2 regions of the Bacillus paranthracis genome follow, and region 1 is predicted to be linked to the other one. Evidence: riboswitches for the same ligand, from Rfam matches in the RefSeq annotation. Region 1 holds a riboswitch; the other holds the start of a gene.

Evidence for each region. A riboswitch is a leader RNA that binds a small molecule or an ion and turns the genes downstream of it on or off. The one in region 1 is predicted to bind S-adenosylmethionine.
Region 2: another riboswitch for S-adenosylmethionine. It lies ahead of NLJ82_RS09450 (MFS transporter); the one in region 1 lies ahead of mtnW (2,3-diketo-5-methylthiopentyl-1-phosphate enolase).

The regions. Positions count from the first base shown of each region.
Region 1 covers NZ_CP101135.1:3,816,464-3,833,158, reverse strand. Annotated here, with positions in the region: gene glcT (glucose PTS transporter transcription antiterminator GlcT) at 1-365, shown strand, start outside; gene ptsG (PTS glucose transporter subunit IIABC) at 705-2,768, shown strand; gene ptsH (phosphocarrier protein HPr) at 2,905-3,168, shown strand; gene ptsP (phosphoenolpyruvate--protein phosphotransferase) at 3,168-4,880, shown strand; gene NLJ82_RS19670 (DUF3915 family protein) at 4,978-5,349, opposite strand; gene NLJ82_RS19665 (hypothetical protein) at 5,546-5,764, opposite strand; gene NLJ82_RS19660 (nitroreductase family protein) at 6,054-6,671, opposite strand; gene NLJ82_RS19655 (GGDEF domain-containing protein) at 7,004-8,296, shown strand; gene NLJ82_RS19650 (serine hydrolase) at 8,387-9,523, shown strand; gene NLJ82_RS19645 (NAD(P)-dependent oxidoreductase) at 9,528-10,406, shown strand; gene NLJ82_RS19640 (DUF3909 family protein) at 10,412-10,744, shown strand; gene NLJ82_RS19635 (hypothetical protein) at 10,783-11,058, opposite strand; gene NLJ82_RS19630 (1,2-dihydroxy-3-keto-5-methylthiopentene dioxygenase) at 11,362-11,874, opposite strand; gene NLJ82_RS19625 (methylthioribulose 1-phosphate dehydratase) at 11,852-12,490, opposite strand; gene mtnX (2-hydroxy-3-keto-5-methylthiopentenyl-1-phosphate phosphatase) at 12,487-13,146, opposite strand; gene mtnW (2,3-diketo-5-methylthiopentyl-1-phosphate enolase) at 13,143-14,387, opposite strand; SAM riboswitch class I at 14,452-14,557, opposite strand; gene NLJ82_RS19610 (pyridoxal phosphate-dependent aminotransferase) at 14,622-15,800, opposite strand; gene NLJ82_RS19605 (carbon-nitrogen family hydrolase) at 15,815-16,678, shown strand.
Region 2 covers NZ_CP101135.1:1,856,850-1,873,544, forward strand. Annotated here, with positions in the region: gene NLJ82_RS09445 (DUF4153 domain-containing protein) at 135-1,382, shown strand; SAM riboswitch class I at 1,516-1,621, shown strand; gene NLJ82_RS09450 (MFS transporter) at 1,729-2,958, shown strand; gene NLJ82_RS09455 (arsenic resistance protein) at 3,014-3,979, opposite strand; gene NLJ82_RS09460 (FMN-dependent NADH-azoreductase) at 4,274-4,966, shown strand; gene brnQ (branched-chain amino acid transport system II carrier protein) at 5,206-6,564, shown strand; gene NLJ82_RS09470 (VOC family protein) at 6,648-7,067, shown strand; gene NLJ82_RS09475 (copper resistance CopC/CopD family protein) at 7,397-9,046, shown strand; partial or broken gene NLJ82_RS09480 (YcnI family copper-binding membrane protein) at 9,136-9,749, shown strand; gene NLJ82_RS09485 (DMT family transporter) at 9,802-10,707, opposite strand; gene NLJ82_RS09490 (LysR family transcriptional regulator) at 10,805-11,674, shown strand; gene NLJ82_RS09495 (Rrf2 family transcriptional regulator) at 11,795-12,226, shown strand; gene NLJ82_RS09500 (DsbA family oxidoreductase) at 12,298-12,948, shown strand; gene NLJ82_RS09505 (nitroreductase family protein) at 13,006-13,608, shown strand; gene NLJ82_RS28655 (hypothetical protein) at 13,735-13,866, shown strand; gene NLJ82_RS09510 (amidase family protein) at 13,976-15,586, shown strand; gene NLJ82_RS09515 (AI-2E family transporter) at 15,765-16,695, shown strand, end outside.

The DNA of each region.
Region 1 (16,695 bases):
TCCATATTTACAGTTCACTTACAAATTCAGATTTATCTTCAGTTAATCAAAACTCCCGTCTCATCGCACAGCTTGTATCTTTAATTGAGACGAACTTACAAATTACATTAGACCAAGAAAGTATTCACTATTTACGCCTTATTCGTCATCTTCAATATGCTATTGAGAGGGTGAAAAAAGGAGAAAAAGTAGAGGAATCGCAAAGTTTTGCTGATTTATTAAAGGCGGAATATCCTGTCTGTTATAATTTAGCTTGGAAGCTAGTTAAGGTTATGCAAAAAGAATTGCAACTTCCTGTTTATGAAGCAGAGAGTATATATTTAACGATGCACCTGCAGCGCTTAGTGAAGGCAGAGCATGTGTAAAATGACATATATTTTTGTCGAAAATGAAAACGTTAAAAAAAATCATTGAATCGCTTACAATAGTTATGTATAATAACTATTGCAAAGTTATACAAATTTCGACAAACACATTAAGGTATAAAACGAAAACGTTTGCCTTAATTATAGTGAACTTATACGTAAACCTATTTTTGACACGTGTTACTGATTCGATCAGGCATGAGTGGAGAAAAGTAAGGAATGTAAGCTAGAGAAAGGGATATACTACCCTTTGTATAGCTATCGTTCTATCTTTTTTTCCTCATGCCTTTTTGGCGTTTGTCGGAAGGTATCAATATAGATAAGAGAGGAAGGGTTTCCATGTTTAAGAAGATCTTTGGTGTTCTTCAAAAAGTCGGAAAAGCGCTTATGCTTCCAGTAGCGATTTTACCGGCAGCAGGTATTTTACTTGGATTTGGTAATGCATTTCAAAATCCACAGTTAACAAATGTTATTCCTGCTTTAAAAGCAGATTGGTTCGTAATGGTAGCAAAAATTATGGAACAATCTGGTGATATTATTTTCGCTAACCTTGCATTACTATTCGCAGTTGGGGTAGCAATTGGCTTAGCTGGTGGAGACGGAGTAGCTGGTTTAGCAGCATTCGTTGGCTACTTAATTATGAACAAAACGATGAGTGTGTTCTTAGAAGTAGATAAGCTAGTGAAAGTAACAAGTTCTGGAGCAGATCCAGTAAAAATTGGATTTACCGATCCAGCATATGCAAACGTATTAGGAATTCCAACGCTACAAACAGGAGTATTTGGTGGTATTATCGTCGGGATAGTAGCGGCATATTGTTATAATAAATACTTCAACATTGAATTACCATCATACTTAGGTTTCTTTGCAGGTAAGCGTTTCGTACCGATCGCAACTGCAACATTCTCTTTAATAGTAGGTATTATCATGTGCTTCGTTTGGCCATACATTCAAGGTGGCTTAAACACGTTCTCACATCAAATGATTGATGCAAATAGAACATTAGCAGCATTCATATTCGGTTTAATTGAACGTTCATTAATTCCATTTGGATTACATCACATTTTCTATTCACCGTTCTGGTTCGAATTCGGTCAGTATACAAATGCGGCTGGCGAATTAATTCGTGGTGACCAAAAAATCTTTATGGCACAGTTAAAAGACGGTGTAGAATTAACAGCAGGTACATTTACAACTGGTAAGTATCCGTTCATGATGTTCGGTCTTCCAGCAGCAGCTTTAGCAATGTACCATGAAGCACGCCCAGAAAATAAAAAATTAGCAGCTGGTATTTTAGGTTCTGCTGCATTAACATCTTTCTTAACAGGTATTACAGAGCCACTTGAATTTTCATTCTTATTCGTAGCACCAGTATTATTCGGAATTCACGCTGTATTCGCTGGTCTATCATTTATGACAATGCAAATTTTAGGTGTTAAAATTGGTATGACATTCTCTGGTGGTTTAATCGACTTCCTATTATTCGGTGTACTACCAGGCCGTACGGCATGGTGGTGGGTAATTATTGTTGGTCTTGTACTAGCGGTTATTTACTACTTCGGATTCCGATTTGCAATCCGTAAATGGGATTTAAAAACACCTGGCCGTGAAGTTGCAAATGCGAATGAAGGTGCAGGAAAAGCAGAAGCAGGTGAACTTCCTCGTGAAGTATTAGTAGCACTTGGTGGTAAAGAAAACATTGCTTCTTTAGACGCTTGTATTACTCGTTTACGTGTTCAAGTTAACGAACAAAAGAATGTAAATAAAGATCGCTTGAAAGAACTTGGAGCAGCTGGTGTACTTGAAGTTGGAAATAACATTCAAGCTATTTTTGGACCGAAATCTGACACATTAAAATCACAAATTCATGATATTATGTCAGGTCGTACACCTCATGTTGAAAAAGCAGAGCCTGTAAAAGTAGAAGAAGCTCCTCAAAAAGTTGATGAAAACGAAACAATCGTTTCACCAATTGAAGGGAAAATCCTACCTATTACAGAAGTGCCGGATCAAGTATTCTCAGGAAAAATGATGGGAGATGGATTTGCAATTGAGCCAACAGAAGGAACAGTAGTTTCTCCAGTTAACGGTGAAATTGTCAACGTATTCCCTACAAAGCATGCAATTGGTATTCAATCTGAAGGTGGAAAAGAAATTTTAATCCACTTCGGTATTGATACTGTAAAATTAAATGGTGAAGGTTTTGAAGCACTTGTAGCGCAAGGTGACAAAGTGAAACAAGGACAACCATTATTAAAAGTAGATCTTGCATTTGTAAAAGAAAATGCACCATCTATCATTACACCAATTGTATTTACGAATTTACAGCAAGGGCAGCAAGTCGAATTGAAAAAAGATGGAAATGTTAAGAAGGGCGAAAACGCTATTATTGACATTCAGTAGGAATTTGACGCAAAATGTTTATAATTATAATAGGTGATGTGGTTGACCGAACATCGCCTATTATATACAATAGATGATGTAGTACTCACGTCTATACAACTAAAAAAATACTGTAATTTAAAGGAGATAAATTATCATGGAAAAAATCTTTAAAGTAACTAGCGACTCAGGAATTCATGCTCGTCCAGCAACTCTACTTGTAAACACTGCAAGCAAATTTGGTTCTGACATTAACTTAGAGTATAACGGAAAGAACGTTAACTTAAAATCAATCATGGGCGTTATGTCTTTAGGTATTCAACAAGGCGCGGAAATTAAAATCACTGCAAATGGTGATGATGCAGCTCAAGCACTAGCAGCTATCGAAGAAACTATGAAAAACGAAGGATTAGGAGAATAATGACTCTTAACATTCAAGGGATCGCTGCATCAAGTGGGATTGCTATTGCAAAGGCTTTCAGACTTGAAAATCCTGAATTTAACATCGAAAAGAAATCAATTACAAACGAAGCTGCAGAAATTGCACGCTTAGAAGCTGCGCTTGAGAAAGCAAAAACAGAATTAGAAGCTATTAAAGACCACGCTTTTGCTGAGCTAGGTGCTGACAAAGCTGCGATCTTTGAAGCACATTTATTAGTGTTAAATGATCCAGAACTAGTAAACCCAGTAAAAGATAAAGTAAATAGTGAAAAAGTAAATGCTGAATTTGCAATGGATGAAGTTGCATCAATGTTTATTTCTATGTTTGAAAACATGGATAACGAATATATGAAAGAACGTGCTGCGGACATTCGTGACGTAACAAAACGTGTTCTTGCACATTTACTAGGCATTAACTTCTCAAATCCTGGTACAATTTCTGAAGAAGTAATCATTATTGCTGAAGATTTAACACCATCTGATACAGCTCAGTTAAACCGTAAGTATGCAAAAGGTTTTACAACTGATATCGGTGGACGTACATCTCACTCTGCAATTATGGCTCGCTCTATGGAAATTCCAGCTGTTGTTGGTACGAAAGTTGTTATGGAGAAAATCCAAAACGGCGATATCGTAATCATCGATGGTTTAGATGGAGAAGTAATTGTTAATCCATCAGAAGAAACTCTTCGCTCGTTTGAAGAAAAGAAAGCGAAATTTGAAGAGCAAAAAGCTGAATGGGCAAAATTAAAAGATCAAGCTACTGTAACAAGTGATGGACATCACGTTGAGCTTGTTGCAAATATCGGAACACCAAATGATGTACAAGGTATTATCGATAATGGCGGAGAAGGCGTTGGTTTATACCGTACAGAATTCTTATACATGGGCCGTGATAATCTTCCAACAGAAGAAGAGCAGTTCGAAGCGTATAAAGCAGTTCTTGAAGGTGTAAAAGAAGGTCAACCTGTTGTTGTTCGTACACTTGACATCGGTGGAGATAAAGAGCTTCCATACTTACATTTACCAAAAGAAATGAACCCATTCTTAGGATACCGTGCAATTCGCTTATGTCTTGATGAGCAAGATGTGTTCCGTACACAACTTCGTGCATTACTTCGTGCTAGCGTATACGGTAACTTAAAAATTATGTTCCCAATGATTGCAACTCTTGATGAGTTCCGTCAAGCGAAAGCAATCCTATTAGAAGAAAAAGCGAAACTTGTAGAAGCGGGTACAACTGTTTCTGATTCTATTGAAGTTGGTATGATGGTTGAAATCCCAGCTTCAGCAGTATTAGCAGATCAATTTGCAAAAGAAGTTGATTTCTTCTCTATCGGAACAAACGACTTAATTCAATACACAATGGCTGCAGACCGTATGAACGAACAAGTATCTTACTTATACCAACCATATAACCCATCTATTTTACGTCTTGTAAAAATGGTTATCGATGCTGCTCATAAAGAAGGCAAATGGGCTGGTATGTGTGGTGAGATGGCGGGAGATTCACTTGCGATCCCATTATTATTAGGATTAGGTTTAGATGAGTTCAGTATGAGTGCAACATCTATTCTTCCTGCAAGAACACAACTAAGCAAGTTGTCAAAAGCAGAAATGGAAACATTAGCAGAAAAAGCATTAATGATGTCAACTGCTGAAGAAGTTGTTGAACTAGTTAAAAGTATATAATCAATAAAAAAACCTGAGTCGATTTGAAATCGGTCTCAGGTTTTTTCTATGAGAAAAGTAAAACTTATTTTCTTACTTTTGAAGATAAGGAACAAAATTAGATAGCGATAGCAACGATATCAGCTGGGCATACACGTAAAATACCAGTAAAAGTATTTCGGTTTTGATTGTGCTTATCGTCTTTATTGTTATCTTTGTTATCTTTGTCATTGTTATTACGAGCTAAAGCAGAGAAAAGAGCAACACCGTTACAGAAACCTTCAAAAATTACATTGTTGAAAGATCCAACACCTTTAACGCTTAATAGAGAAAGCTCTGTTCCAACTGAAATGCTAGCAAGTACGTTACATACAGCTGGTTGTTGTGGTCTAACTACTTCTTTCTCTTTCTCTTTCTCATGATGTCTGCACTCTCTTTCATGATGATGACAGTCTCTAAAGTTATCACAGCATCCAAATGATCCAAACATAATCCTCATCACCCCCTTCACACTTATAATCTATGTAAGTTCGGTAGTGAGTGACTGGACAGAGAGTGGAATTTTTTCTAGGGGAATTTCTCATTTTAAAAGACTAGCTGGGTGTTTATTACGGAATGATGTTTAAAATAGGATAGATATCACAAAAAAGTGTAAAGACCACCGAAATGAATGAAATAGGTAGCCTTTACACTTTTTTGCTTTTATATAAAACGATGATATATACAGGAAGAGCTAACAGTAGCGGTACAATGGATCGTGCAGTATGTTTTTCTGATTCTAATTGGAATGCTTCTTCTTTTGGAAATTGTAAAACTGAAATATTTGCAGCATCGCCAATAAAATATAGAAGCAGTACAGTTACTATGTAACATAAAAGTGCAATAAAGCTTCCGTATGAACTCAATGAAAATCCCTCTCTTGTTATCTATTTGTTATCATTGTATCATAATTGTAACAAAAACACACGGTTATATTTCGATACTTTAACAAAATTCGACACGAAACGTCATTTATATGTATGCGAATAGCATGAAATTTACTGTTTTTTATGTGTGGATGTCGAATCATACATTTTAGTATTACGGATGTGTGACAGAATAAAAAAGAAACGAAGGTAATGAAATTACCTTCGTTTCTTTTTTATTCGTATGAAAGGGCAGTAAGACCCTCACACTGATTCAAGTTTCGCTTTATTATTTTGCCCATTCACTCACTTGTTCTACGCTCATTCGTGGTGCAGGATGGCCTTTTAAAGTGGATTCCCCAATTGTAATAAGCATAATTGGTACGTAGCGAGATGAAACATTGAATTCTTCTGTAAGTGCTTGTGGGTTGAAACCACCAATCGCACAAGTATCCCAGCCAGTCGCTTTAGCTGCAAGCATAAGTTGCATTGCTGCTAAAGATGCATTTGAAAAGGCTGCATCTCTTGGGAATTGCTCACGGGCATATGCAGACTCAATATTTTTAGCTAAGCGTTCTTTTGCTTCTTCTTTCATAAATCCTTGTTCTACAATTGGACCATAAACGGGTTCAACGTTTTTATAAGCTTCTAAATCACCTAAAATAGCGACTACAGCAGAAGCATCAAGAATTTGTTGTTGGTTATAAGCAATTGGATGTAATCGTTTCTGTACATCTTCACCTTGGAATACAAGGAATTTCCAATGCTGTAAATTCCAAGCGGAAGGTGCTTGGGCAGCTCCCTTTAAAATCTCGTGTAACTCTGTAGATGAAATTTCTTTCTCTGGGTTGAATGCACGTGTAGATGTGCGTTCATATAAAACATTAAAAAAGTTTTCGTTTGTCATTATATATCCTCCAAATTACATATCAAATTATGAAAAAAATACATGTAATATATTCTACTTACATTTTGTAAGTTATCGAATTTAAGAATATAATATCTTTATTTTAATTGTCAAGTTTTCAAGCGGAAGCTAGGGCATTCATACAAACGATACAATTCCTATAATCATACACTAAAAAAGGAATTTATAGAGTGAAAAAGCAAAGATAACATTCTCAATTAGCTTGTTAACATGTATCCCTCACTCATTAAAGTTTTTAGAGAACAGTTTTTTATAAAATGTTTGTGAGGAATTCTGTAGAACAAGATATATGAAGTGAGTGAAGACTAGTGATGAACATACTACATTTTTTATTAGAGAATACGGTTTTCCAAAATGTATTACAAGATCTTCAGTTAAATGTCCTTTATATAGAAAATGGATGCACACATCAACAAACGATAGAAAATATCCATCCAAAATGTATGTTTATAGCAAATAGTTTTGAAGAAGGAGAAGTATTATTTCAGAGGACTAAACCACATATTGTAATTATGTATGTAACAGATTTTTCTCAAATAAAATATATAAAGAATATGTATAATCCACAGAGTACATTTATTGTCATTTGGGATCAACAAATAACAAGCGAGTTTGCAGAGGTGCTTACGTTAGGAATACGTAATATTGTGATAGCCCCTGTGACTCCGCAAATGGTGTTAGAGGAAGTAAATAAAAGTTTATATCAGCTTTCTTTAGTGCGGCAAGTAAGTTTGCAACAAGAACTACTTCAAACGATGTTTGATTTTCGAAATGATCTATTATTTATAGTAGAAGACGATGAGATTGTTGATTGTAATACAAATTTTTTAGAGTTTTTCGGATATGAAAATTTGTTTGCTTATCGTGAGCAACATTTAGTATTTGCTGAACATCTTATTAGAGAAAATGGATACTATTCAACAACTCATGATATAACATGGTTAGATGATACATTATCATATGATAGAAGAATTAAGATGTCCAACTATGAAGGGGAAGTGTCAACTTTTTTATTGCGTGCGACACCATTGCCAGAAGATTTATCAAGATTTATTGTGAAGTGTACAGAGATTACCGAATTAGATGAAATCTATCAAGAACAAGAAAGACTTGCTATGATAGATTCGTTAACAGAGATTTATAATCGTTTGAAATTCCAACAAATACTCGAGGCAGAATGGGATAATGCGATGCGTAATAATGAAAACATAGCACTTATTTTATTTGATATAGATAATTTTAAAGCAGTAAATGACACGTATGGCCATGACTTTGGTGACTTAGCATTAATTGAGCTTGCAGAGCTCATGAAATCTAAAGTGGAGCAGCAACATGTATTTGCTAGGTGGGGAGGAGAAGAATTTATTATTTTAGTAACGAATACAGTAGAAAAAGAAGCATTTCAAGTTGCGGAATCATTACGATTTTTCATTGAAACAAAGCAATTCTCAGGAATTTCGAAATTAACAGCGAGCTTTGGAGTTGCATTATATGAAAAAGGGATTACAAGAGAAGAATTAATGCAACGAGCGGATATTGCATTATATGAAGCGAAAAAAAATGGAAAAAATCAAGTGTGTGTATATAGAAAAGAAAAAAAGTGATTTTTCGCAACAAATTGTTGCGATTTTTTTTTATTACTTGATAATAGAGTGTAGGGGGGATTTTGAACGAAGGAATTATGGAGGAACAAAATGATAAAAAAAATAATGATGATAGTTTCAATATGTGCTTTAGTTTGTGGAGGAGTATACTATTTTCTCTATAATTCTAATATAAAGGAAAATAAAGAATTAACAACTAAGGTGAATCCTGCTGTTGAATCAGAAGTACAAGAGAATATAGAAGAAGAAAAAGAAAAGCAAATTGATTACGCTAGCATATCTCAAAAATTAGATCAATATTTAGTCGGAAAGCAATTCAATGGAACAGTTTTGGTAACAGATAAAGAGCATGTTATATTGAATAAAGGATATGGGTATGCTGATGTTCAAAATAAAATAGAAAATACGCCTCACACAAAATATCGTATCGGTTCTATTACGAAAACAGTTGTGGCTACATCTATTTTACAACTGCAGGATCAAGGTAAGCTAAATATTCAAGATAATGTAAATAAATATATTCCTTCATTTCCGGAGAATAAAAATATTACGTTATATCATTTATTAACGCATACCTCTGGTTTACCTGAACACGCAAAAGGCAATGTTAATGCTGCTTCCCGTTTACAGTTAATTAATTGGATTGGACGTCAAAATTTAGAATTTCCTGCAGGAACAGGTTGGAGATATACAGATTATAATTATATGGTGCTTGCCTATATAATAGAACATATATCGAAAAAACCTTTAGGAGATTATATAAAAGAAAATATATTTGCAAAAGCAGATATGCATGAATCTGGTATGGGAAATATGGTACCTGGAGATAAAAATTTTACAAAGGGTTATGTGAAAAAAAATCAAGAGCTTGTACCAGCGCAGAAGGTAGGCATGGATTGGCTATATGGTTGTGGTGAGATGTATACGACAGTTGGAGATATGAAGAAATTAGACGAAGCAATTATAAATGGAAAACTTCTTTCTGAACAAAGTATACAAGCGATGTTTTCACCTTCACCAGAACGAAAATATGCATTTAGTTTTTACATATATCCGGATTATTTTCATAATCATGGTGTACTATCTGGTTGGAACACTTTCAATAATTTTAATAAAGAAAAAGGGACTTTTGTTATTTTATTTTCAAATGTGAAAAATAGTATGGATGATGACTTCAATAAAGATTTCCGAAAGATGGTAAGTGATTTATTAGAACAAAGGGGATGAGAAAATGAAACATAAAAATGTATCAATTGGTTTCATTGGTATTGGTGTAATGGGAAAAAGTATGGTGCGTCATTTCATGCAAGACGGTCATACAGTATATGTATATAATAGAACAAAATCGAAAACAGACTCTTTAGTACAAGATGGTGCAAATTGGTGTGATACACCGAAAGAGTTAGTAAAGCAAGTTGATGTTGTAATGACTATGGTTGGGTATCCACATGATGTAGAAGAAGTGTACTTTGGGATAGATGGAATTTTGGAGAATGCAAATGAAGGTACGATTGCAATTGATTTCACGACATCTACACCAACATTGGCAAAACGTATTAATGAAGCCGGTAAAAGTAAGAATGTATATACGTTAGATGCACCTGTATCTGGAGGAGACGTTGGTGCGAAAGAAGCAAGACTCGCAATTATGGTCGGTGGAGAGAAAGAAATATATGATAGATGTTTACCGTTATTTGAAAAACTAGGAACAAATATTCAGTTGCAAGGGCCTGCTGGAAGTGGACAACATACAAAAATGTGCAATCAAATTGCGATTGCTTCTAATATGATTGGAGTATGTGAAGCTGTTGCTTATGCAAAAAAGGCTGGATTAGATCCTGATAAAGTATTGGAGAGTATTTCAACGGGAGCAGCAGGTAGCTGGTCATTAAGTAATTTAGCTCCTCGAATGTTAAAGGAAGATTTTGAACCAGGTTTTTATGTAAAGCATTTTATGAAAGATATGAAGATCGCGTTAGATGAGGCTGAAAGATTACAATTGCCAGTACCAGGTTTAAGTTTGGCGAAGGAATTGTATGAAGAGCTAATAAAAGATGGGGAAGAAAATAGCGGAACACAAGTGTTATACAAAAAATATGTAAGGGGGTAAATGAGATGGATCTTCAAAAATTTGATGAGATGATTGATACTGTACAAAGAGCAACATGTATACAAATTAATGAAAAACAAAAAGAAGCTTTTAAACAAAAATATGATTTTGAACCGAATTTCGAATATGGAAGAGATGAGAAAGGGCATTACGTTATTCGAACTTCAAAAAAGATGCTAGAAGAAATGGAATTTTATTTGGCATTGAAATATGATCGAGATGGAGTTGACCTTTACATGGAAGCGGAGATTGATGGTATATATCATGTATCTGTTAGCTATAGTGAAGACGCTTTGCACCTACAAGAATTGTTTCAATTTCTAGAAGAAAAAAAATAAAAGTCCTCATTTGAGGACTTTTATTTTTAATTTTGTAATTATAAGCTAGAAGCACGGCGGCATCGTTCCATTGGGAATGGAATAACTTGTGCGATGTGATTAGGACCAAATTGTTTTGTACGAGCATGGCGTATTATATAAAATGCACACAGAATTGAAACAGGAATAGCACCGAACAAACCAAAAAATAAAGCGCTTACACAAGATGCAACAAAACCTAAAACACCAACTTCTAATTCTTCCATAATAGCTCCTAGAATAATAGGAAGTGCTCCACACGTAACCCCTAGTATAAGTGCGATAAGTAAACTCATGATTATCCCCCTCTGTTTGCGATATTTTTTCCTTCTTAGTTAATTGTAGTATATCATATATAAAACAGAATTTTCAGAAAAAATTCAAAAAAAGTTCAATAAATGTTCAAAAAGTATTAATAAATATACTTGAAAAATTGAAGGAAGAGATTGTACTGAAAAGAAGGAATAATACGGTTAGAACCATAAAAAATCAGGCTTATTTCAAAATGAAATAAGCCTGTTCCATAGGAGGATGTATATATGTAGAGTGAATAAAAGGTTGGAAAAGGGGGTCCAAGACCTTTTATTCAACTAACTACCTTAATAGATTGGAACCCAACCTTCAGTTGTAACAAAAATACGAATAGCTACAACTTGACGATCATCTTGCAAGGTAAAATAATGTCTTGCATTTTCAGGAACAGATATGAGATCGCCTGGCTCAAGTTCAACGTCAAAGAATGTCCCATCTTTTCCTTCAATGGCAAAGATGCCATGACCACTAACAATAAAGCGAACTTCATCATCAGTATGATGGTGTTCTTTTTGAAAATTAATTAATAATTCGTCAAGGTTAGGTGTGCTATTTGAAAGTGAAATTACATCATGTGCTTTATAACCTCGGCGTGCTGAAACATCAGCAATTTCTTTTGAAAACACAGCTAATATTTCAGCTTTGTTTTCATCTGTTAATGAGTAATTTTCTTTTAAATGAGTAGGAAGTTTGGAAATATTCCATTTCTCATATAAAACGCCTTCCTCTTGTAGAAATTTTGATACTTCCACTTCATTTTCAATGCGAGTATTTATTTCATGAATACGAATTTGCGCCATTAGAAACGCCTCCTTGAATTGATAATAGTTTTATATGAAATTGGAATAAAAACTCATAAGCTTCTAATCTTTTCTTTGCATCAAAGCTATCTCGGCCCCATACGGTAATACCATGGTTACGGATTAATACTGCCCCCGAATCTCCCTGTATATGCTTGCGGAAGTTTTCTCCAAGCGTTGGGATATGAGCATGGTTTTCGATAATAGGAATGTGAATTGTTGCATCTTCTTCCCAAATATCGAGAGCTTTAATAATTTCTTGATTTTGAAGTGTGACTGCATCACTATATAAATTTGTGATAACATTGTTATCAGTTGTATGAACATGAAGGACACACCCAGCATTCGTATTGTTATAAATATGTGTATGCAAGATTGTTTCTGCTGAAGGGCGTAATTCAGTCTCTAATACGGGAACCCCTAGATGATCTACTAGTAGAAAGTCATCTGGAGTCGTTTTTGTTTTATCTTTACCGCTTGCTGTAATGAGAAAAGTGAGTGGTTCATGACTAACCTTTATAGAAATATTACCACTCGTTGCTGGAAACCAATTTCGTGTTGTTAATTCTTTTTTTATCTCGCTTAAGTCATACCATTGACGAAAAAGTTGTTTCATAATTTCACCTCCAACAAATGTTTTAATTCAGTTTGAACATCGTGAAACGTTTCAAATGCTGTATAAGAAATATGATTTTCTTCGCATTTTGTAATAAGGAAATCACGAGCGAACACTTTATCCGCTTGTTTCGCAGCTTGTAAATCGGTAATTGAATCTCCAATTACAATATGGAAGTCATTCGTATCACTCAATTTACGGATGAGTGATGATTTACATAATCCGCAATGATTTTGACAAAGACGATCACAAGGATGAGGCCAATTCACCGTAATGTATTCATTTGAAAAATCTGTTTCATTACAGTAAATTTGCTCTTTTGGAATGAGTCCTTGTAAGAGTGGATAGACGAAGAAATCCATTCCACCTGATATAACATAAAAGGAAATGTTGTTTTCATTTACAAATTGTATAAATTCATGAAAACCGTTACGAATTTCAGCAGTCTCTATTAAAAATTGAATAATTTCATCGTGCAGATTAGTAGGTATGAATTGAAATAATTGAGAAACACCTTCTTGAATAGATAGCTCTTGTGATAAAATTCTATTCTTTACTTCTTCAGCTTCTGGTGGTGCGAATTTTTCCATAATGGACATAATGTTATCATTATTTGTAATCGTGCCATCGAAATCACAAAATACTTGAATACTCATAATTTCACCTCATGAGAGGGATTTCCCCATATTTGTAGTGCGCTATGCAAATTTATGTCATCTACTTCATGGAGTGGTTTATTTTGCAAAGTAGCATCAATTGCAGCACGGAAAGCTTTACCGCCGCCCTGCGCCCCATTTGGATGTCCATGTATTCCGCCACCAGCATTAATAACAACATCTTTACCGAAATCTCGTGCAATAAAGGGAACGAAACCAGGATGAATACCAGCAGACGGAACAGAAAAGCTCTTCTTGAAAAATGCATCGTCTTCAGTTAAATATTTTGAGATAGCAAGAGCCTCCTCTTTTTCTAGCGCAACACTTCCGTATGGAGATGGGAATAATGAAAAGTCAGCCCCAGCATAACGTAGTAGCTTTCCAAGTAATAATGGTGATGAAACTCCATATAACTTGGATGCTGAATAAGCACCACTTACAGCAGGATGTGCCATAATAGGAACTGGGATTTCATCATCTTCTGCAAGTGATTGTAGTACATCTAGTCCGTAAGAGAATACGTTAAATAATAGAATATCGGCTCCAGCTTGCACTGCACGTTTCGCATTTTCTTTTAAATCAAAAGTTCGTCCTGTTAAATTTACGGCATATAACGTTTTATGTCCGTACGTTTCATATACGGATTGTAAAACTTCTTTTCCAGATACGATGCGTTTCGTAAGTGGTGTTAATGCATTTTCAAATAATATTTCATCATCTTTTACGATATCTACACCACCAATTGCTTGATCGCGTAATTGCGTTTTTAAATACCCAATATTTCGTCCAATCATTCCTTTAAAAATACTCATTAAAAGGGGACGATCATGTACTTGTAAAAGATTTCGAATACCATCTATCCCGAATTTTGGACCAGGAAAATGTTTTTTTAACTCGTCTGAAAAAGTTAAGTCAATTAATTTTACTTCGCCATCAAGAGATAGCTTTCCGAATGTAGTTGTTAAAATAGCTGGTAAATCTGGACTGAAATTTAATAACGGATATTCAATTTTAATAATTCCGCGTTTTACTTTTTTACGTAAATACGAATTGGTATGTTCATGTTCAGCTAATTCCTCAACATGAATGACGTTGCCTTTATGTTGTTTTAATTGTTCTTGCAATAAATGTGGCAAATGTGTCCAAGAGCCAATTGTTAAACCGAGTGCAATTTGTTCAGCTTTTTTTTCTAAGTTATGTGAATCATCATGGATTAAATATGTCGCTATAATTCCGCTCATTGTTATAACCTCCTAGTTAAATAAAAAAACCTCTCAGCTAAGGAGAGGTTTTTTTACAACCAGCTCCTTATCTGTCAGCGTAATGCTGCGAGAATTAGCACCGTGTCTACAATTGTAGATCGGTTGCCGGGTTTCGTCGGGCTCGTCCCTCCACCTGCTCTTGATAAGAAGTATTTAGAAATGTTTAAATTTTTAAGATAACTGAATTTTGTCAGATATTTTTCATGTTGTCAATTACTTTTTGAAAAAATTTAATTTATCAATTCGATTAATGGCTTCTCGTAATCTATCTTCTGTATGCAAGAGACCAACACGGACGTACCCTTCACCATACTCACCAAATCCAACACCAGGAGCAACTGCGACATGTGCTTTTTCTAGTAAAATATTAGAAAATTGCTCAGAAGTATATCCTTTTGGAACAGGAAGCCATGCAAAAAATGACCCTGTTGGAATGTCTACATTCCAACCAATTGAGTGACAAGCTGAAATAAGAGCGTTTCTTCGAGATTCGTAACTATTTACAAGGTCTATGACGCAAGACTGTGAACTTAATAGTGCTTCGCGGGCAGCATCTTGAATGGCACCAAAAATACTAACATACATATGATCTTGTAATAAGTTAATTGTTTCAATGACACTTTCATTCCCTACCGCAAAAGCGATGCGCCAGCCAGCCATATTGAAAGTTTTCGATAATGTGTAAATTTCGATTCCTGTATCTTTGGCACCATCTGCTTGTAAGAAACTAACAGGTTTTTGACCATCGAATCCAATCGCACCGTAAGCAAAATCATGAACGACTAATATATTATGTTTATTAGCAAAATGAATGGTTTCATCAAAGAAATCTTTTGATGCAGTAGCACCGGTCGGATTATTTGGATAGTTTAAAAACATTAATTTTGCACGCTCGGCAATAGAGTCGTCAATTTTTGTATAATCCGGTAAAAACTTATTTTCTGCAATAAGCGGCATTGTTTCAAATTGTGCTTTCGCTAAAGCAACTCCTGATAAATAATCTGGATAGCCTGGATCGGGAACGAGAATGGTATCACCAGGGTTTGTAAAGCAAACTGGTAATTCTACTAATCCAGCCTTTCCACCAAACAATATAGCAACTTCAGTTTTCGGATTTACTACTACATCATATTCACGTTGATAGAATGTTGCCACGGCTTCTTTTAAGCTTTCATGTCCGCGAAATGGCGGATATTTATGATGAATGGTCTTGTCTGCAGCATCTTGCAAAGCTTTTACGATATGCTGCGGTGTTGGTTGATCTGGATTACCTTGACCTAGATTAATAACATCGTGACCAGCTGCTACAACTTTGTTAACTTTTGCAACAAGTGAAGCGAAAAATTGTGTTGGCAATGATGTTACTATCTCAGAAGGTTGAAATGATTTCATACTTTCCACCTCTTTTGAAAGTTGTTACAATTCTAGTGACAAATGATATAATCTTTCCAGTATTTTGTAAAGAAAAAAATAAGAATGGGGCTGAAAAAATGAAAGTCGCATGTATTCAAATGGATATTGTCTTTGGAGATGTAGAAAAAAATATTGAGAATGCTAAAAATAAAATAAGTGAAGCGATGAAAGAAAGACCAGATGTTATTGTTTTACCAGAACTATGGACAACAGGTTATGATTTAACGAGACTCTCTGAAATTGCAGATAGGGATGGATTGGAAACGAAAGAAAAGTTGATAGAATGGTCGAAACAATATGGTGTACATATTGTTGGTGGTTCTATAGCAAAGCAAACGGAACAAGGTGTTACAAATACAATGTATGTTGTAACGAATAAAGGAGAACTAGTCAATGAATATAGTAAAGTGCATTTATTTCAGCTTATGGATGAACATAAATATTTAATCGCTGGAAATCGTACTGGTGAATTTAAGTTAGATGATGTAGAGTGCGCCGGCACCATTTGCTATGATATTCGTTTTCCGGAGTGGATGCGCGTTCATACTGCTAAAGGTGCAAAAGTTTTATTTGTTGTAGCTGAATGGCCATTAGTTCGTTTAGCGCATTGGCGTTTACTATTACAAGCAAGAGCAGTTGAAAATCAGTGTTATGTTGTAGCATGTAATAGGGCAGGGAAGGATCCAAATAATGAGTTTGCTGGCCATTCTTTAATTGTCGATCCTTGGGGCGAAGTTGTTGTAGAAGCAAATGAAGAAGAATCAATTCTATTTGGAGAGCTTACATTCGAGAAAATTAAAGAAGTACGCAAAGGAATTCCAGTTTTTGCGGATCGACGTCCAGAATTATACAAATAAAATGTTGACAAGTGATT
Region 2 (16,695 bases), 2.0 Mb from region 1:
AAAAAATCTTTATAATTGATAATTATTTATTGTAAAACAATAAATAATGTATTAAAATCATTATCATAATAAATCGGTGAGATGCTTTTTATAGAAAGGGAACAAAGCTGTTTTTTATTAGAGGAGGTAAAGCTATGAACGATCAAAATTTGATTATCGAAAATATGGATAACCCTCATGAGTTGGAGAGAATGTATAGAAAAGACCCGAAAGCTTTTAAAAAGTCATTCTCACAAGCATGGGATGAAAACTCTGATTCTCAGGTGCTAGCTGCCTGGTATGAAAGGTTACATTTCAAGGAGACGGCAAATGCGGAAAAAAAGTCGTTGTTTCAAAAAGGTTTCTTATTTATGGGCATGTTAGCTATTCTGGCCGGGATAAGCACCAGAATCATTTTCTACTTTGTCGAACAAGAAGCAATTGCTCCAATTAACCTAGCTTTTGGTGTAATTCCCTTTATTGTCGCTTATTTTGTCTACCATAATACGCCGAAAAAAAGTATTATTTATTCCCTTATAGCGTTGTTCCTAATTTCCGGGATATATCTTAATACGTTGCCATTAAATTATAAAGACAGTATTATCCTTGCTTATTTACATCTTCCTATATTTTTATGGATCTTGGTAGGACTTGCGTTTACAGGAAATGAATATTCAAAAGGCAGTACAAGATTAGCTTATATTAAATTTAATTTGGAATATGCCCTTCTCTACGCCAGCATGGCAGTTAGCGGAATGATTCTAGCAGTATTCACCATGCGTTTATTTAGCTTTGTTGACTTGGATATAGGAGAATTCTATTTTAGTAATGTTGTGTTATTTGGTGCTGCTGCTCTTGCTATTGTGGCTGCATATTTAGTATCAATGAATCTTAAACTTGCTAAAAATATTACACCATACATATCTAAAATTTTTAGTCCACTTGTCTTGATTACGTTGCTAATCTATCTTATAACGGTTATATGGGTCGGGAAAAATCCTTTCTTGGACCGCAATTTCTTAATGGCCTTCAACGGAATACTCCTTGGCGTGTTGGCCGTTACCATATTTTCTATCGTTGAGAGTGATTCGGATGAGAAAAAGAACATTTCAGATTATATAAATTTTGCCTTAATTGTTCTGGCGCTTATTATTGACACTGTCGCTTTATCAGCCATTGTATTCAGACTTTCTTCTTACGGGATTACACCTAATAGACTTGCTGTTTTAGGGGTAAACATACTGATCTGGGCAAATTTAATTTGGATTATGTTTTCCTATATGCGTTTCTTGCAAAGCAAATCAGGACCGACAGCTATCCAAGATGCCGTTACGAAGTATTTACCAATTTACGGACTTTGGGCAGCTTTCGTTATATTTACGTTTCCTATCATTTTTAATTAGAAAGGTCTTGTTAACGTAACGACAAAATTGTTAAAAGAAGATGATAGATGTCATCTTCTTTTAACTGTATAAAAAAACATATTGAAATTATTTTGATGTAAAATATAATGAATTTAGATAATTAAATAAAAACTTCTTATTAAGAGAGGTGGAGGGACTGGCCCTTCGAAGCCTCAGCAACCTTATGTGATATAAAGGTGCTAAATCCTGTAGGATCTAAAATTCCTAATAGATAAGATGCGGTTATAAGTAAACCTTCTTCTTATTTTGAAGAAGGTTTTTTCTCATTTAAATAGAGGTTTTGAAAGGTGGTGAGGAAGAATTAAAGAAAATATACAAGAGGAAAATGGAGGATGCAGTGAATAATGAAATTGAGGATTTAAAAGAGAATAGCACAAGTATTTGGAGCAATAAAATTTTTTCGTATTTTTTCTTAGCAAGTTGCATTTCTTTAATAGGTAATTCTATGGTTACGCTCGTTTTACCGTTATGGGTAATGAAATTAACGAACTCTCCATTACTTGTTTCTGGAGTAAACGTTGCAATTGCGACGACGGCGATTTTATTTGCACCTGTAACAGGAACGTTAGCAGATCGAATGTCGAGAAGAAAGCTTATGATAATTGCGGATGTTATGAGATGTATCGTCATGATTTTAATTGCAGTTATAGCATTTTATAATAAAATGCTATACATTCCGTTACTAATTTTACTTATAATACGCTCAATTGGGAGTGCTTTATTTACTCCGGCTTCAAATGCAGCATTAGTAACATATGTGGAAGAAAAGCATGTTCAACAGGCGATTACGCTGAGGCAAATATCAATACAAACCATATCGGTAGCTATTCCTTTAATGGCTAGCTTTTTAATTAGTATTTTTAATTTTCATGGAGTATTTTTGTTAGATGCAATTACATTTTTTATATCATTTTTAATTTTAATGAAAATTAAATTTCCACGTGAATTAAAAGTAGAAAAGAAAAAGCCTTTTTACGAAGACTTTAAAGAGGGTTTCTCCATATTTAATAGTAATCAATCATTGAAAACATTGCTTATGAGCGCTGCGCTTATTAATTTACTTGGAGCGGCGTGTATGCTTTCGCTACAAGTAATAGTTGTTAGAGAAATGGACCTTTCTACGGGATGGTATAGTATAGTTTTTGCGGCATCACCGATAGGGATTTTAATAGGAGCATTTATTACGAAAAAGATTCGTACATATAAAACGATTACGACTGCTTTTATATTTACAGCTATTATGGGGGTTTTTAATGCTGCAATGGGTACGACGTTAAATCCGGTATTATTTTCAGTTTATTATTTTCTGTCAGGAATTGCATTTGGGGTAAGTAATATATATTTTGGAGTGTTGTATAGAAAGTTAATTCCAAATGAAGTGCAAGGAAGATTTTTTGGTTTTTTAAATTCGTTATTATTAGTATCAACCCCGGTTGGAATTGCAATAACGGGATATTCCTTAGAGTCAATTTCAGCTTCTATTGTATTTATTATAATTGGTATTATTACGTTTCTAGTTTCGGTTATTTCATTTGTAATGATAAATAAGAAATAAGTGTTGTATGAGATTTTTCAAAAATAAAAAACGTCCTGCTATAGGACGTTTTTTATTATATATATTGCCGTCTTTTCTTAATAAGTAACAACACCTGTGAAACACAAGCAAGTACTGGCAGTTCAATTAACGGTCCAATAACGAGTGCAAGTGCAATAAGAGGCTCGTCAGGGAAAGCAGTCACAGCAATAGCAAGAGCAACAGGTGAGTTTCTTGCTAACGTTGTTAAGTTTAGACTTACTGTATCTTTATAAGATAAGCGCATAACGTGCCCGATAAATTGTCCTAGTACAAAATTAATGATGAAGAACAATAGAACAGGAATGAGTAATAATAAAACGACATTCATATTTTGTAGTAAATATTTACCTTGTGATGCAAACATCGCTACGATTGCTAAACTTAAAAATACAATTTGGGCAGAGCTGAAAAATGGAATGAGTTTATTCTCGAGCGTTTCAGCTTTTTTCAGTTTATTCATAATGAATTTTGTAGCGTGTGCAAGTAAAAATGGTAAGACGATTACGATAACAATACTTTCTACTAAAACAGAAACCGCTACAGTCTTCATAACACCAGCGAATAAAAATAAATAAATGGGAAGTAGTAGTACTTGCAAAATTAAATTTACTGGTAAAATCGCTGTAGAAAGTGCTACATTACCTTTTGCTATTTCAGTAAAGATTAAGTACCAATCTGTACATGGAGTAACCATTAGCATTATAAATCCAACCCACAGTGCTGGGTGATCTGAAAGAAATAGTGCTCCTAATCCCCAAGCGAGTAAAGGTGTCCATAAAAAGTTAATAGTAAGACTTGTTCCAGCAAATTTTAAATTGTGAAATCCGTTTTTTATTTCTTTTAATGGGATGCTAAGGAATAATCCATATAGCATGAAAAATAAAAAGGGAACAATAAATTTGTCTGAATACATATGTATAACATTAAATTGTCCAAGTATGATGCCGCATGTAACAGCAAAAAGAATAATAAAAGTTTGAATCTTTTCTATCGTGCTCATGAATGAATCCTTTCTAAATATGAATTTTCCTCTCTAATTTTATTATACAAGTAATAAGGCTGTAATTTGGTGTTCAATTGTATTTTAGTAAATGTTTTTAATTTGAGATTTATTTTTTTATTAAAAGTTACTTGACTAAAGTAAGTGACTATATTACAATCACTTACATAAGGTAATTAAATAACAAAAAGTTTTAATTAACTTTCCTTAAGGTATCAATTGGAACTTTTTATTAGAATAAGAATTTTTATGATGTTGAATAATGAATATGATAAGAAAGTTTAGGTGAAGAAAATGGGATTATTTAGCTCGTTATTTGGTAAAAAAGAAGAAAATACAAAAGTAGAGGGGAATAAAACAATGTCAAAAGTATTATTTGTAAAAGCAAACGATCGTCCAGCGGAGCAAGCAGTTAGTTCAAAAATGTATGAAACATTTGTAAGTACTTATAAAGAAGCAAATCCGAATACAGAAATTACAGAGTTAGATTTATTTGCATTAGATCTTCCTTATTACGGAAATATTGCTATTTCAGGTGGATACAAACGTAGTCAAGGTATGGAATTAACAGCAGAAGAAGAGAAGGCAGTTGCTACAGTAGATCAATATTTAAATCAGTTTTTAGAAGCTGATAAAGTTGTATTTGCATTCCCGTTATGGAACTTTACTGTACCAGCACCATTAATCACATATATTTCATACTTATCTCAAGCTGGAAAAACGTTTAAATATACAGCTAATGGCCCAGAAGGTTTAGCTGGTGGTAAGAAAGTAGTTGTGTTAGGTGCTCGTGGTTCAGATTACTCTTCAGAACAAATGGCTCCTATGGAAATGGCAGTTAATTACGTAACAACTGTACTTGGATTCTGGGGAATTACAAATCCAGAGACTGTTGTAATTGAAGGGCACAACCAATATCCAGATCGCTCACAACAAATTGTTGAAGAAGGTCTAGAGAACGTTAAGAAAGTAGCGGCGAAATTTTAATTAATTGATAGTAAAAATGGAAAAACCAACATGGATGACCATGTTGGTTTTTTAGTCTATTTCTATGTTAAAAAATGTATATTTATAAAATGAATGAAAAGTTTGAAAATAGTATTGCAAAATATTATATATCAAACTATAATGAGTTCAAGAATAGTTGATACTTAAGTTAAATATTCAGAAAATTCAATTAGTTAAAATTGGAAATGACATAGGTTATTTTGAATGGAGGTTATATTATGACGAATAAAGTACCGTTTTCGTTCATAGTTGTTATTGGTTTAATGTTATTTGCACTATTTTTCGGGGCAGGAAATTTAATATTCCCAGCAATGCTTGGTCAATCGGCAGGAGAGAATGTTTGGATTGCTAATGCAGGATTTTTAGTAACAGGTGTAGGTTTACCGTTGCTAGGGGTATTAGCATTTGGAATTTCAGGTAAAGAAGATTTACAATCGTTAGCAAGTCGTGTACATCCAGTGTTCGGCATTGTATTTACGACAGTTTTATATTTAGCGATTGGTCCACTATTCGCTATTCCGAGAACAGGCAGCGTTTCTTATGAAATTGGTATGAAGCCTTTTGTACCAGAAGCTATGGGTTCTTCAGCACTCATTCTTTTTACAATTATATTCTTTAGCATTACTTGTTTTTTTTCGCTAAATCCCGCGAAAATTGTCGATATTGTAGGAAAAATCTTAACGCCAATTAAATTAACGTTTATTGGGATTTTAGTAGTATTTGCTTTTATTCATCCAATGGGAGAAATGCAAGCACCTGCAGAGGCATATACATCACATGCGTTCTTTAAAGGGTTCCAAGAAGGTTACTTAACAATGGATACGTTGGCATCATTCGTATTCGGTATTATTATCATCAATGCGATTAAAGAAAAGGGCGCAAAAACAAAAAAAGACATTATGATTGTTTGTGCAAAAGCAACATTGATTGCTGCATCTATTTTAGCAATGATCTATTCAGCACTTTCATTTATGGGAGCTTCAAGTGTTGCAAAACTTGGTCATTTAGATAATGGTGGTGCAGTATTAGCAAAAGTTTCAAACTATTATTTTGGGTCATACGGCGGAATTATATTAGGAATTATGGTTACAGCAGCATGTTTAACGACTAGTGTAGGACTTGTTTCAGCGTGTTCTTCATTCTTCCATAAACTATTCCCGAATGTTTCGTATAAAAAGATAGCAATCATCTTATCAGTGTTCAGTGCAGTTGTTGCGAATGTAGGTTTAACGCAATTAATCGCAATTTCTGTTCCTGTATTAATCGCGATTTATCCATTAGCAATCGTCTTAATTTTCCTAACGCTCCTTCATCCATTGTTTAAAGGAAGAGCAGAAGTGTATCAAGGTAGCTTATTAATTACATTTATTGTAAGTGTGTTCGATGGATTGAATGCAGCTGGTATGAAGTTAGCAGTAGTGAACGATTTTCTTACTAAAATACTTCCAATGCATGAAGTTGGGTTAGGTTGGATTTTACCAGCACTTATTGGCGGACTGATCGGGTACGTCATTAGCATTATGAAAGCAAAAAATCAAGTTCAACCAGCAGCTAGTGCGGATAAGAAAATAGGTTAAATAAAAAAGTTATAGAACTTGTTTCTATAACTTTTTTTGTTACTATTAATAATGAGAGAAAATAAAGTAGTAGGGGAAATAAAATGAAAAAAACAATTGATCACATCGGCATCGCAGTGCGCGATATAGATAGTACGATACGTTTTTATGAAAAGGTATTGTTAGGAACATTAATAGATCGTTACGTAAGTGAGGCACCTGGTGTTGAAAGCGAAGTAGCCATTCTTGAAGTAGATGGAGATAGAATCGAATTACTTGCACCGACGAATAATACGACGTCGCCAATTGCCAGATTCATTAAACAAAAAGGTAAAGGTGTACATCATGTTGCATATCGAGTAGATGATTTAGATGTAGCTTTAGAAGAATTGAAAGAACAAGGTATTCGAACGTTAGAGCATACACTTCGAATGAATAAACACGGCAGAAGACTAATCTATCTTAACCCAGCGGATACAGAGGGAACAATCATAGAGTATTGTGATTATCCGGAAGAGAAATAGAAAAAAGATATTTTTAAAAAGATGTTACGTAATAAAGTAACATCTTTTTATTTATGTATTTCACATTTTCTTCACAAATGATTCACGATAACTTTTCTTCTTCAGGAACTTACATAAATATATTTTATGATATAATAACAATCGACTTTAAAAATGTAAGTTGTATCTATACAGGTAGTTACTATTTTATTAGAAGTTTATAGGTGAGAGAGAAATAAAGAGTTATACTGTATAGAAATTTATATTTAATTAGGTTAATATTTCGCCCGAGAATTAAACTTAGGAAGTTAAAAGCATGAAAATAGAGCGATGAGTAAGAAAGAAGTGAAATGATTGTGAAAGTAATGAGAAGGGTAGGGACATGGCTATTACTTGCATGTGTGCTTATTATATTGATACCGAAAAGTGCATCTGCTCATGCATACGTTGTGAAATCAAACCCTACTGAAAATGAAACATTGAAGAAAGCACCATCTGTTGTGAAAATTGAATTCGATGAGGACATACAAGTTTCAAGTTTTAATACATTGTACGTGAGAGATACATCAGGTAAAAGGGTCGATTTAAAAGATGCTCATATTGATACAAAAAATAAAAAGCTACTAGAAGCCGGATTAAAAGAGAATCTCAAAAACGGTCTGTACTCTATTCAGTGGAAAGTGATTTCAGCTGATGGTCATCCAATTCAAGGAGTTATTCCATTCCGTATTGGATTAGCAGAAGTGAAAGCAGACGATATACAAGTGGAAGAGATGGGTTACGTCCCACAAATCGATATGATTATGGAACGTGGAATTTTATATACAAGTTTCTCACTATTTATAGGCGTGCTATTCTTTAATCTTATTATGTATAAAGGGAATGCAACCTCGGTTCGATCAAGGAGTAAGAACATAATATGGATTTCCTTATTAGGGATATTTATTAGCTTGTTATTCAATCTACCACTGCAAGCGAAAATAAATGCTGATGTTTCATGGCTAGAAGCATTCAATCCTTTACTATTAAAAGAAACATTACAGCTTTCTGTTTTTGGATATATATGGATTTCCCAAATAACTCTTATTAGTTTGCTTATAATCGTTACGTATTTTGCGATGAGGCGTGAGAAGCTTTCGTCGTTTAAAGTATGGAGCATTCCAATAGTATTGTTTATTGGGATACTTGTTATGAAAGCATGTAATAGTCACGCATATGGTTTAAAGTTTAAAGACATTGCTGTCGTTATGGATTTTCTACATTTATTCGCAGCTTCATTATGGATTGGTGGTTTATCATCTATTATTCTCCTTTTACGCAAAGAGGATAACAAGTGGAGTATGTATTGGGATATGATTAAGCGTTTTTCACCGTGGGCAACATGTGCTGTCATTGTGATTTTCATAACAGGTCTTTTTAACAGTACATTTTTTATTCCAACAATCCACTCGTTATTTGATACGAAGTATGGATTAGCTTTATTAGCAAAGATACTTTTATTCATTTTCATGGGGATATTGGGAATTATTCATTATGTGAAAGGGAAAATGAGAGCGGAGCAAGGATTAGGTGCTACGGTAAAAGTAGAGTTTATCATTGGAATTATCATTTTCGTAATCGTAGCTTTTATGACAAATGTACAAACACCACCGATGCCTCCTACTGGACCTTTTACAGAGAGTAAACAATTAGATAATGGATATGAAATGACGCTAAATGTAAGTCCTAATAGAGTAGGACAAAATATATTCCATATTACTTTAAAGGATGAGAACGGACAACCTGTTACTGATATGGAACAAATTATATTAACGACTCAATCGTTAGATATGAATATGGGAAAAGGATCATTTAAAGTTTCGGCAGTTTCACCGGGAGAATATGAAGCAGAAGGTATGTATATTAACATGACAGGCAACTGGAATATACAAGTACATGGATTAACGAAATCGCTTGATAGCTTCGATACGGATTATAAATTTATTGTAGGTGGCAGATAAAGTGAAACTTTAAGCAGCCCTCATCAATTGGGCTGCCCGGCGAATAGCGGGATAAAGAGTAGGTATAGATAAAAAGGAGCTAATTGAAAATGAAACGCATAAAAAAATTAGGAACAACAATGATCGCAACAGTAATTGCAATGGGAATTTTTTCGTTACCTGTTAGTGCACACGTCACTGTGAAGCCAGCAACTTCTGACATCGGCTCTTGGGAGACTTACACGATAAAAGTACCAGTTGAAAAGAATGTAGCAACAACAAAAGTTACACTGAAAATACCGTCTGGTGTGGAATTCCAACAGTATGAACCAGTGCCAGGATGGAAGAGCAAAAAGATAGTGCCGGAAAAGTGAAAACTGTAGTATGGGAAGCAACAGGAGAAGGGATTTTACCTGGCCAATTCCAGCGGTTTACTTTCGTCGCTAAAAATCCGGATAAAGAACAAAAAATAGCTTGGGATGCATACCAACAATATAAAGACGGAGAAATTGTGGAATGGACGGGCGATGAAAAAGCTGAAAAACCACATTCATTTACAACAATTGCAAAAGGTACATCATTAACAGGAGAACATGGTGAAGTGTCTAGTGTAGAAAAGAATGCAGGTACTAGTAATATGCAATTGATAGCAATTGTTTTATCTATTTTAGCGATTGTATCTTCGGTAGGTACGTGTGTTTTTATGGTACGTCGTAAAAAATAGGTAATAATTATAAGAAGGAGCCTACAATCAGTAGGCTCCTTCTTATGTTAATTTACTTCACTTCAACCCGCTGCCCTACAGCAAGTGCTTTCGGCTTTATATTTACGAAACAAATACTCACTACAATAAATAATAGTCCGATAAATAAGCTAATAGTAATGGCTTCATGTAAGAAAATTGAACTTACAATAATAGCGATTAGAGGAATGAGAAATGTATAAGCCCCAACTTTACTCGCTTCACCAGCTCCAACGAGTGTGAAGTATGCAAGCCACCCCATTGCAATAACAAAGAATGAAATAAAGAGTAGTACACTAACAAACGGCATACTCCAAGCGATACTAGACCAACTTTCAAACTCTGATCCAAATCCAATTAAGCAAAGTCCGCCAATAATAAGTTGCAGTGTTACCATCCAAATGGAATTAACGCGGTGCCCAGTCTTCTTAATAAATACGGTTCCAAGTGCCCAGCCAATAGCGCATCCTATCGCGAGAAGAATCCCGATAATAGAAATATGTCCAGTTAAACTGCTAGAGCTAATAACACCTACACCAATAAATCCGAGTATAAGCCCGAAAATTTTTAACCCATACATTGATTCTTCAAGCCATATCCACGAGAAAATACCAAGTAAAACGGGTTGTAGAAATACGATGGCGGAAAATAGACCAGCAGGCATATATTGAAGGCCGACAGTTTGTAATCCGTAAAATATAATGATGTTAAGTAAAGAAGAAATAACGTATAAATGCCAAGTTTCTTTTAAGTGTAACTCTTTGTATTTCGGTAATGCGAAAAGGAGTAAAATGAATCCTCCAATTAAAGTTCGAACGCCTGCAAATAAAACGGGTGGTGTATAATGCAGAGCAAACTTAGATAAAGGCCAATTGATTCCCCACATGAAAACGAGAAAGATAAGGATGATGGCCGTCTTAGTTCGAGAAAGCTGTGTCACTGTAAGACCTCCTTGATGTTATTCATTTCACTATGATATGATATCGACTGTAATAAATAAAATGAATCTTTTTTATGAGGAGTATAAGTGATTAGTTATGACCATTACACAACTTCAAGTGTTAATAAAAACTGTTGAGTTAGGTAGTTTTACGAAGGCAGCTCGGGTGTTAAATATGACGCAGCCGGCTGTAAGTCATGCCATTTCAAGTATTGAGTCAGAGTTAGGAGTTACGATTCTTATACGTGATAAACGAAAAGGGTTAATTGTTACGGATGTAGGAAGCAGAATTCTTGTACATATTAGAGAGATTTTGAACGGTGTAGAGAAGATTGAACAAGAAGTTGCGATGGAGAAAGGACACGAAGTTGGGACGATTCGAATTGGGAGTTTTCCGAGTGCTTCTGCACATTTCTTACCGAAAATGATAAACCATTTTAAGGAGAAGTATCCGAACTTAGAAGTCGTTCTTTATGAAGGAACGATTAAAGAAGTTGAAGATTGGTTAGTATCGAGGGTTGTTGATATAGGGATTGTTATTTTACCTAATAAAGAGATGGAGATTGTTCCATTAACGAAGGGAAAAATGGTTGTTATTTTAAGAGAGGATCATCCTCTTTGCAAGAAGGACGCTATTACAATTCGTGATTTGGAGAATGAACCGATCATATTATGTAAGGGCGGATACGAACCACCTATTATCGATATGTTTAAACAAGTAAATGTACCACTTCGAGCTGAGTATGTAATTTCGACAGTTACGACAGCTTTAAATATGATTCAAGAAGGGTTAGGTATTGCAATATTAGCTGAATTATCTTTAACGAATTTACCAAAAAATGTGCAAACGAGAGAATTGGAACCGCAAGTATGGAGAGAAATTGCTTTAGCTGTTCCTTCACTAAAGGATTCTTCAATCGCTGTGCAGCTATTTATTGAAGAATTTCAGGCGCTATTTGCAGAATAAAAAGAGGTGTCTCGTATATTATAATGGGACACTTTTTAATTTATTTATAAAAAATATGTGAAAAGGATTGACTTATTTTTTAGTTGTAACTATAATGATTACATCAAGGTGGTGATTACGATGAAAATTAGTAGCCGCTTTTCCATAGCTGTTCATATTTTATCTATTTTGAAAAACAATCCATCTTCACTTTGTACTTCAGACTATATGGCTGAGAGTGTCAATACAAATCCAGTAGTCATTCGTAAAATCATGTCGTACTTGAAACAAGCTGGCTTTGTTTACGTAAATCGTGGACCGGGTGGTGCAGGTTTACTAAAGGATTTACATGAAATCACATTGTTAGATGTGTATCATGCAGTGAATGTAGTGGAAGAGGATAAATTATTTCACATTCATGAGCAACCAAATCCAGATTGTCCAATCGGAGCAAATATTCAAGCTGTATTAGAAGTTATATTAATACAAGCGCAATCTGCGATGGAAGAAGTTTTGAGAAATATTACGATGGGGCAGCTGTTTGAAACTTTGCAAGAAAAAATGAATGCTTAAATCATATTTATATTTTTTTAACATTAATGTAACTTGTGTGGTTACAACTATAAAGGTAAGGTGTAAAAGTTATGACTATAAAAATGAAAGTATACTCAGATTTTATATGTCCATTTTGTTTTTTAGCAAAAGGTCCATTAGATGAAGTAGCGAAAGAAAAAGATGTAGAAATTGAATGGATGCCATTTGAATTACGTCCAAGTCCATATTCAAAAATAGATCCATGGAATGAGCCAGAAAAATTAGGTTCATGGGATGCTTTCATTCTTCCGACAGCGAAGAAGTTAGGAATTGATATGCGTTTGCCACGTGTTTCTCCGCATCCATATACACATTTAGCTTTCGAAGGGTGTCAATTTGCGAAAGAACGTGGACTAGGTAATGAGTATCATCACCGCGTATTCACAGCATTTTTCCAAGAAGAGCAAAACATTGAAGATATTGATGTGTTAACAAAATTAGCGGTAGAAGTAGGACTTCCTGAGGCGGAATTTAAAGATGCTTTAGTAACTCGTAAATATAAGGAAAAGCATCAAGAAGCAATTCAGCACGCACATGATGAAGCGAATATTATGGCTGTTCCAACTGTCATGATTGGAGATGAAATCATTCAAGGGCTTGCTAGTAAAGAAACGCTACAAAGGGTCATTGATAAAGAAATTGAAAAGGATAAAACAAATTCATTTGAAGGTATGCAATGTAATACCGATGGATATTGCTAATTCGCTTGTTATGAAATAACAAAATAAATGATAAAACAAACATTTGGAGGAATTAAAATGTCAGCAACTAAAACAAACTTAAAAGAAGCAATCGTGAACCGCCGTTCCATTCGTAAAGTAACAAAAAATGATGCAATTACGAAAGAAAGAATTGAAGAAGTGCTAAAAACAGCTTTACACGCCCCAACATCTTTCAATATGCAAAGTGGTCGTATGGTTGTATTAATGGATGGGGAGCATGAAAAGTTTTGGGATATTGTGAAAGAAACATTAAGAGCCCGCGTACCAGCAGAAAACTTTGAAGCGACTGTAGAAAGACTAAAAGGTTTTCATGCAGGTGTAGGAACAGTTCTATTCTTTGAAGATCAAGCAACTGTAGAAAAAATGCAAGAAAACGCACCATTATATAAAGAGCAGTTCCCATTCTGGTCTCATCAAGGAAATGCGATGTTACAACATACTGTGTGGATGTTATTATCTGCTGAAGGAATTGGGGCGTCATTACAACATTACAACCCAATCGTAGATGCTGAAGTGAAAGAAACTTGGAATATTCCAGCAGAGTGGAGCTTAGTAGGTCAAATGCCATTTGGTGAACCAAACGAACAACCAGCAGAAAGAACGTTCTTGCCTACTGAAGATGTAGTGAAATTTTATTAAGAAATACAATATGTAACGAGAAGGAAGCTGTACTTAAAAACAGCTTCCTTTTTTGTAGTGGTGTTAAATTATGTGCATTTAGGGAAGAAATATAAGAAATAATCCGGTGAGAAGGGAATTAGAAAAATGAATGATGAGAAAAAATATACAGTGGTAGGTACTGATGTTGAGGAAGTAAAGCGTTTAAATAAAAATTCAGGGTTAACGTATAATCAAGTGAAGGAATTATTAGCGAAGCAAATGCAAAAAAAGAAGTAATGAAATTGAAATTCTTCATTTTTTCATTTAGCATTTTTATTAAAGAGAGTTATAAAGATAACTCTCTTTTTCAATACAATTGAGCAACTGTTAGAGTGGAGGAAACAACATGAAGAAGTGGGTAAAGATAACGTTATCGATCGCTGGAGGTATTGTCCTATTGGCATGTGCCGGAGGGTATTACGTGTATAAAAATTATTTTCCAAAGGAACCTGAGCGTATTGTATATGATAAAGAAAGAGTGTTAAAACCGATACATAATCAGCTCAAAGGAATTAACATAGAAAATGTAAAGATAAAAGAAAAAGAAGTCGTAAATGCGACTGTAGATGAGCTTCAAAAAATGATTGATGATGGGAAATTATCATATGAAGAATTAACGAGTATTTATCTTTTTAGAATACAAGAACATGATCAAAATGGAATAACATTAAATGCTGTTACAGAGATAAATCCTAATGCGATGGAAGAAGCAAGAAAGTTAGATCAAGAGCGAGGTAGAAACAAAAAGTCGAATTTATATGGTATTCCTGTCGTTGTAAAAGATAATGTACAAACGTCAAAAGTGATGCCGACTAGTGCAGGAACTTATGTATTAAAAGATTGGATTGCAGATCAAGACGCAACAATTGTGAAGCAGTTGAAAGAAGAAGGGGCATTTGTTTTAGGAAAAGCGAATATGTCTGAGTGGGCGAATTATTTATCTTTTACAATGCCAAGCGGGTATAGCGGGAAGAAAGGACAAAATTTAAATCCGTACGATCCGATTACATTCGATACTTCGGGATCAAGTTCAGGATCTGCTACAGTAGTTACAGCAGATTTTGCACCGCTTGCAGTCGGAACAGAAACGACAGGATCGATTGTAGCACCCGCAGCGCAGCAATCAGTAGTTGGGTTACGTCCATCTTTAGGCATGGTAAGTAGAACAGGAATTATTCCGTTAGCTGAAACTCTTGATACAGCAGGACCTATGGCAAGAACGGTAAAAGATGCAGCAACGTTATTTAATGCAATGATAGGTTATGACGAAAAAGATGTTATGACAGAAAAAGTGAAAGATAAAGAAAGAATTGATTATACAAAGGATTTATCAATAGATGGATTAAAAGGGAAAAACATAGGGCTTCTTTTTTCTGTAGACCAACAAGATGAAAATAGAAAAGCAGTAGCAGAAAAGATTAGAAAAGACCTTCAAGATGCAGGTGCGATATTAACTGAGTATATTCAGTTAAACAATGGGGGGGTAGATAATTTACAAACATTAGAATATGAGTTCAAGCATAATGTAAACGACTATTTTTCACAACAAAAAAATGTGCCGGTAAAATCGTTAAAAGAGATTATAGCGTTTAATAAAAAGGATAGTAATAGACGAATAAAATATGGACAAACATTAATTGAGGCGTCTGAAAAATCTGCTATAACGAAAGATGAGTTTGAAAAAGTAGTGCAAACGAGTCAAGAAAATGCAAAAAAAGAGCTGAATAGATATTTAGTAGAAAAGGGTTTAGACGCTTTAGTTATGATTAATAACGAGGAAGTTCTTCTATCCGCTGTAGCTGGCTATCCAGAATTAGCAGTGCCAGCAGGATATGATAACAATGGAGAGCCAGTAGGTGCAGTATTTGTCGGGAAGCAATTCGGTGAGAAGGAACTGTTCAATATTGGATATGCGTATGAACAGCAGTCTAAAAATAGAAAACCACCTAAATTGTAAAAGGTTAAACGAAAAAAAGATCTCAACTGAAGTAAGTAGGTGGGCTAATATAAATAGAATCTAACAATATAAAAAGAAAAAAAGGATTCTTCCTAATTAGTAAGAAAGATTGTCTATAGAAGTTCATAAAATGTAATATATTCAATTTCCATCCATTGAAGGGGGAGGTTAAATCTTAATGAATGAAGTGAAAAATTTCTTTCGAAGTAGAGGGTTTCAACGGTTTCTCGTTTTAATAATATTAGCGCTTGTATTATATGGATTAAAAAGTATGATCAACTTAATATTAATTACGTTTATACTGACATTTTTAATGGATCGATTTCAACGTTTTATTTCAAAGAAATTGAAAGTGAACCGGAAAATTGTTATCGCCTGTTTGTATATCATATTAGTTTCCTTTATTGGCACGACATTGTATAAATATTTACCTGTGTTAACGATACAAATTTCGCAATTGATTTATCAATTTAAATTGTTTTTTCAAAACCCGCCTGATAATGAAATTATTAAATATGCACTTTCGACAATTAACGGAATGGAAGTATCAAAGTATATAGAACAAGGTGTAGATGTCATCTATCAATCGATAGCAAATATAGGGAAGGTAAGTTTACAAATATTATTGTCTCTCATATTAAGCTTATTTTTCTTATTAGAAAAAGAGCGTATTATTACCTTTACTTCTAAATTTAAAGAGAGTAAGCTAAAGATTTTTTATGAGGAGATTGCATATTTTGGCGAAAGGTTTGCAAGATCGTTCGGTAAAGTAATTGAAGCACAGTTTTTAATTGCGGTTGTAAATTGTATTCTTACTGTTATTGCATTAATTGTTTTAGGATTTCCGCAGCTTCTCGTATTAGCTGTTATGATTTTTCTACTAGGGTTGATTCCAGTTGCAGGTGTGATTATTTCTTTATTTCCACTTTGTATTATTGCTTATAACGTAGGCGGAGTTATATACGTTGTGTACATACTTGTGTTCATTACAGTCATCCATGCTCTTGAAAGTTATTTTTTAAACCCGAAGTTTATGTCTGCGAAAACAAATTTACCAATCTTTTATACATTTATGATTCTCATTTTTTCAGAACATTTTCTTGGAATAT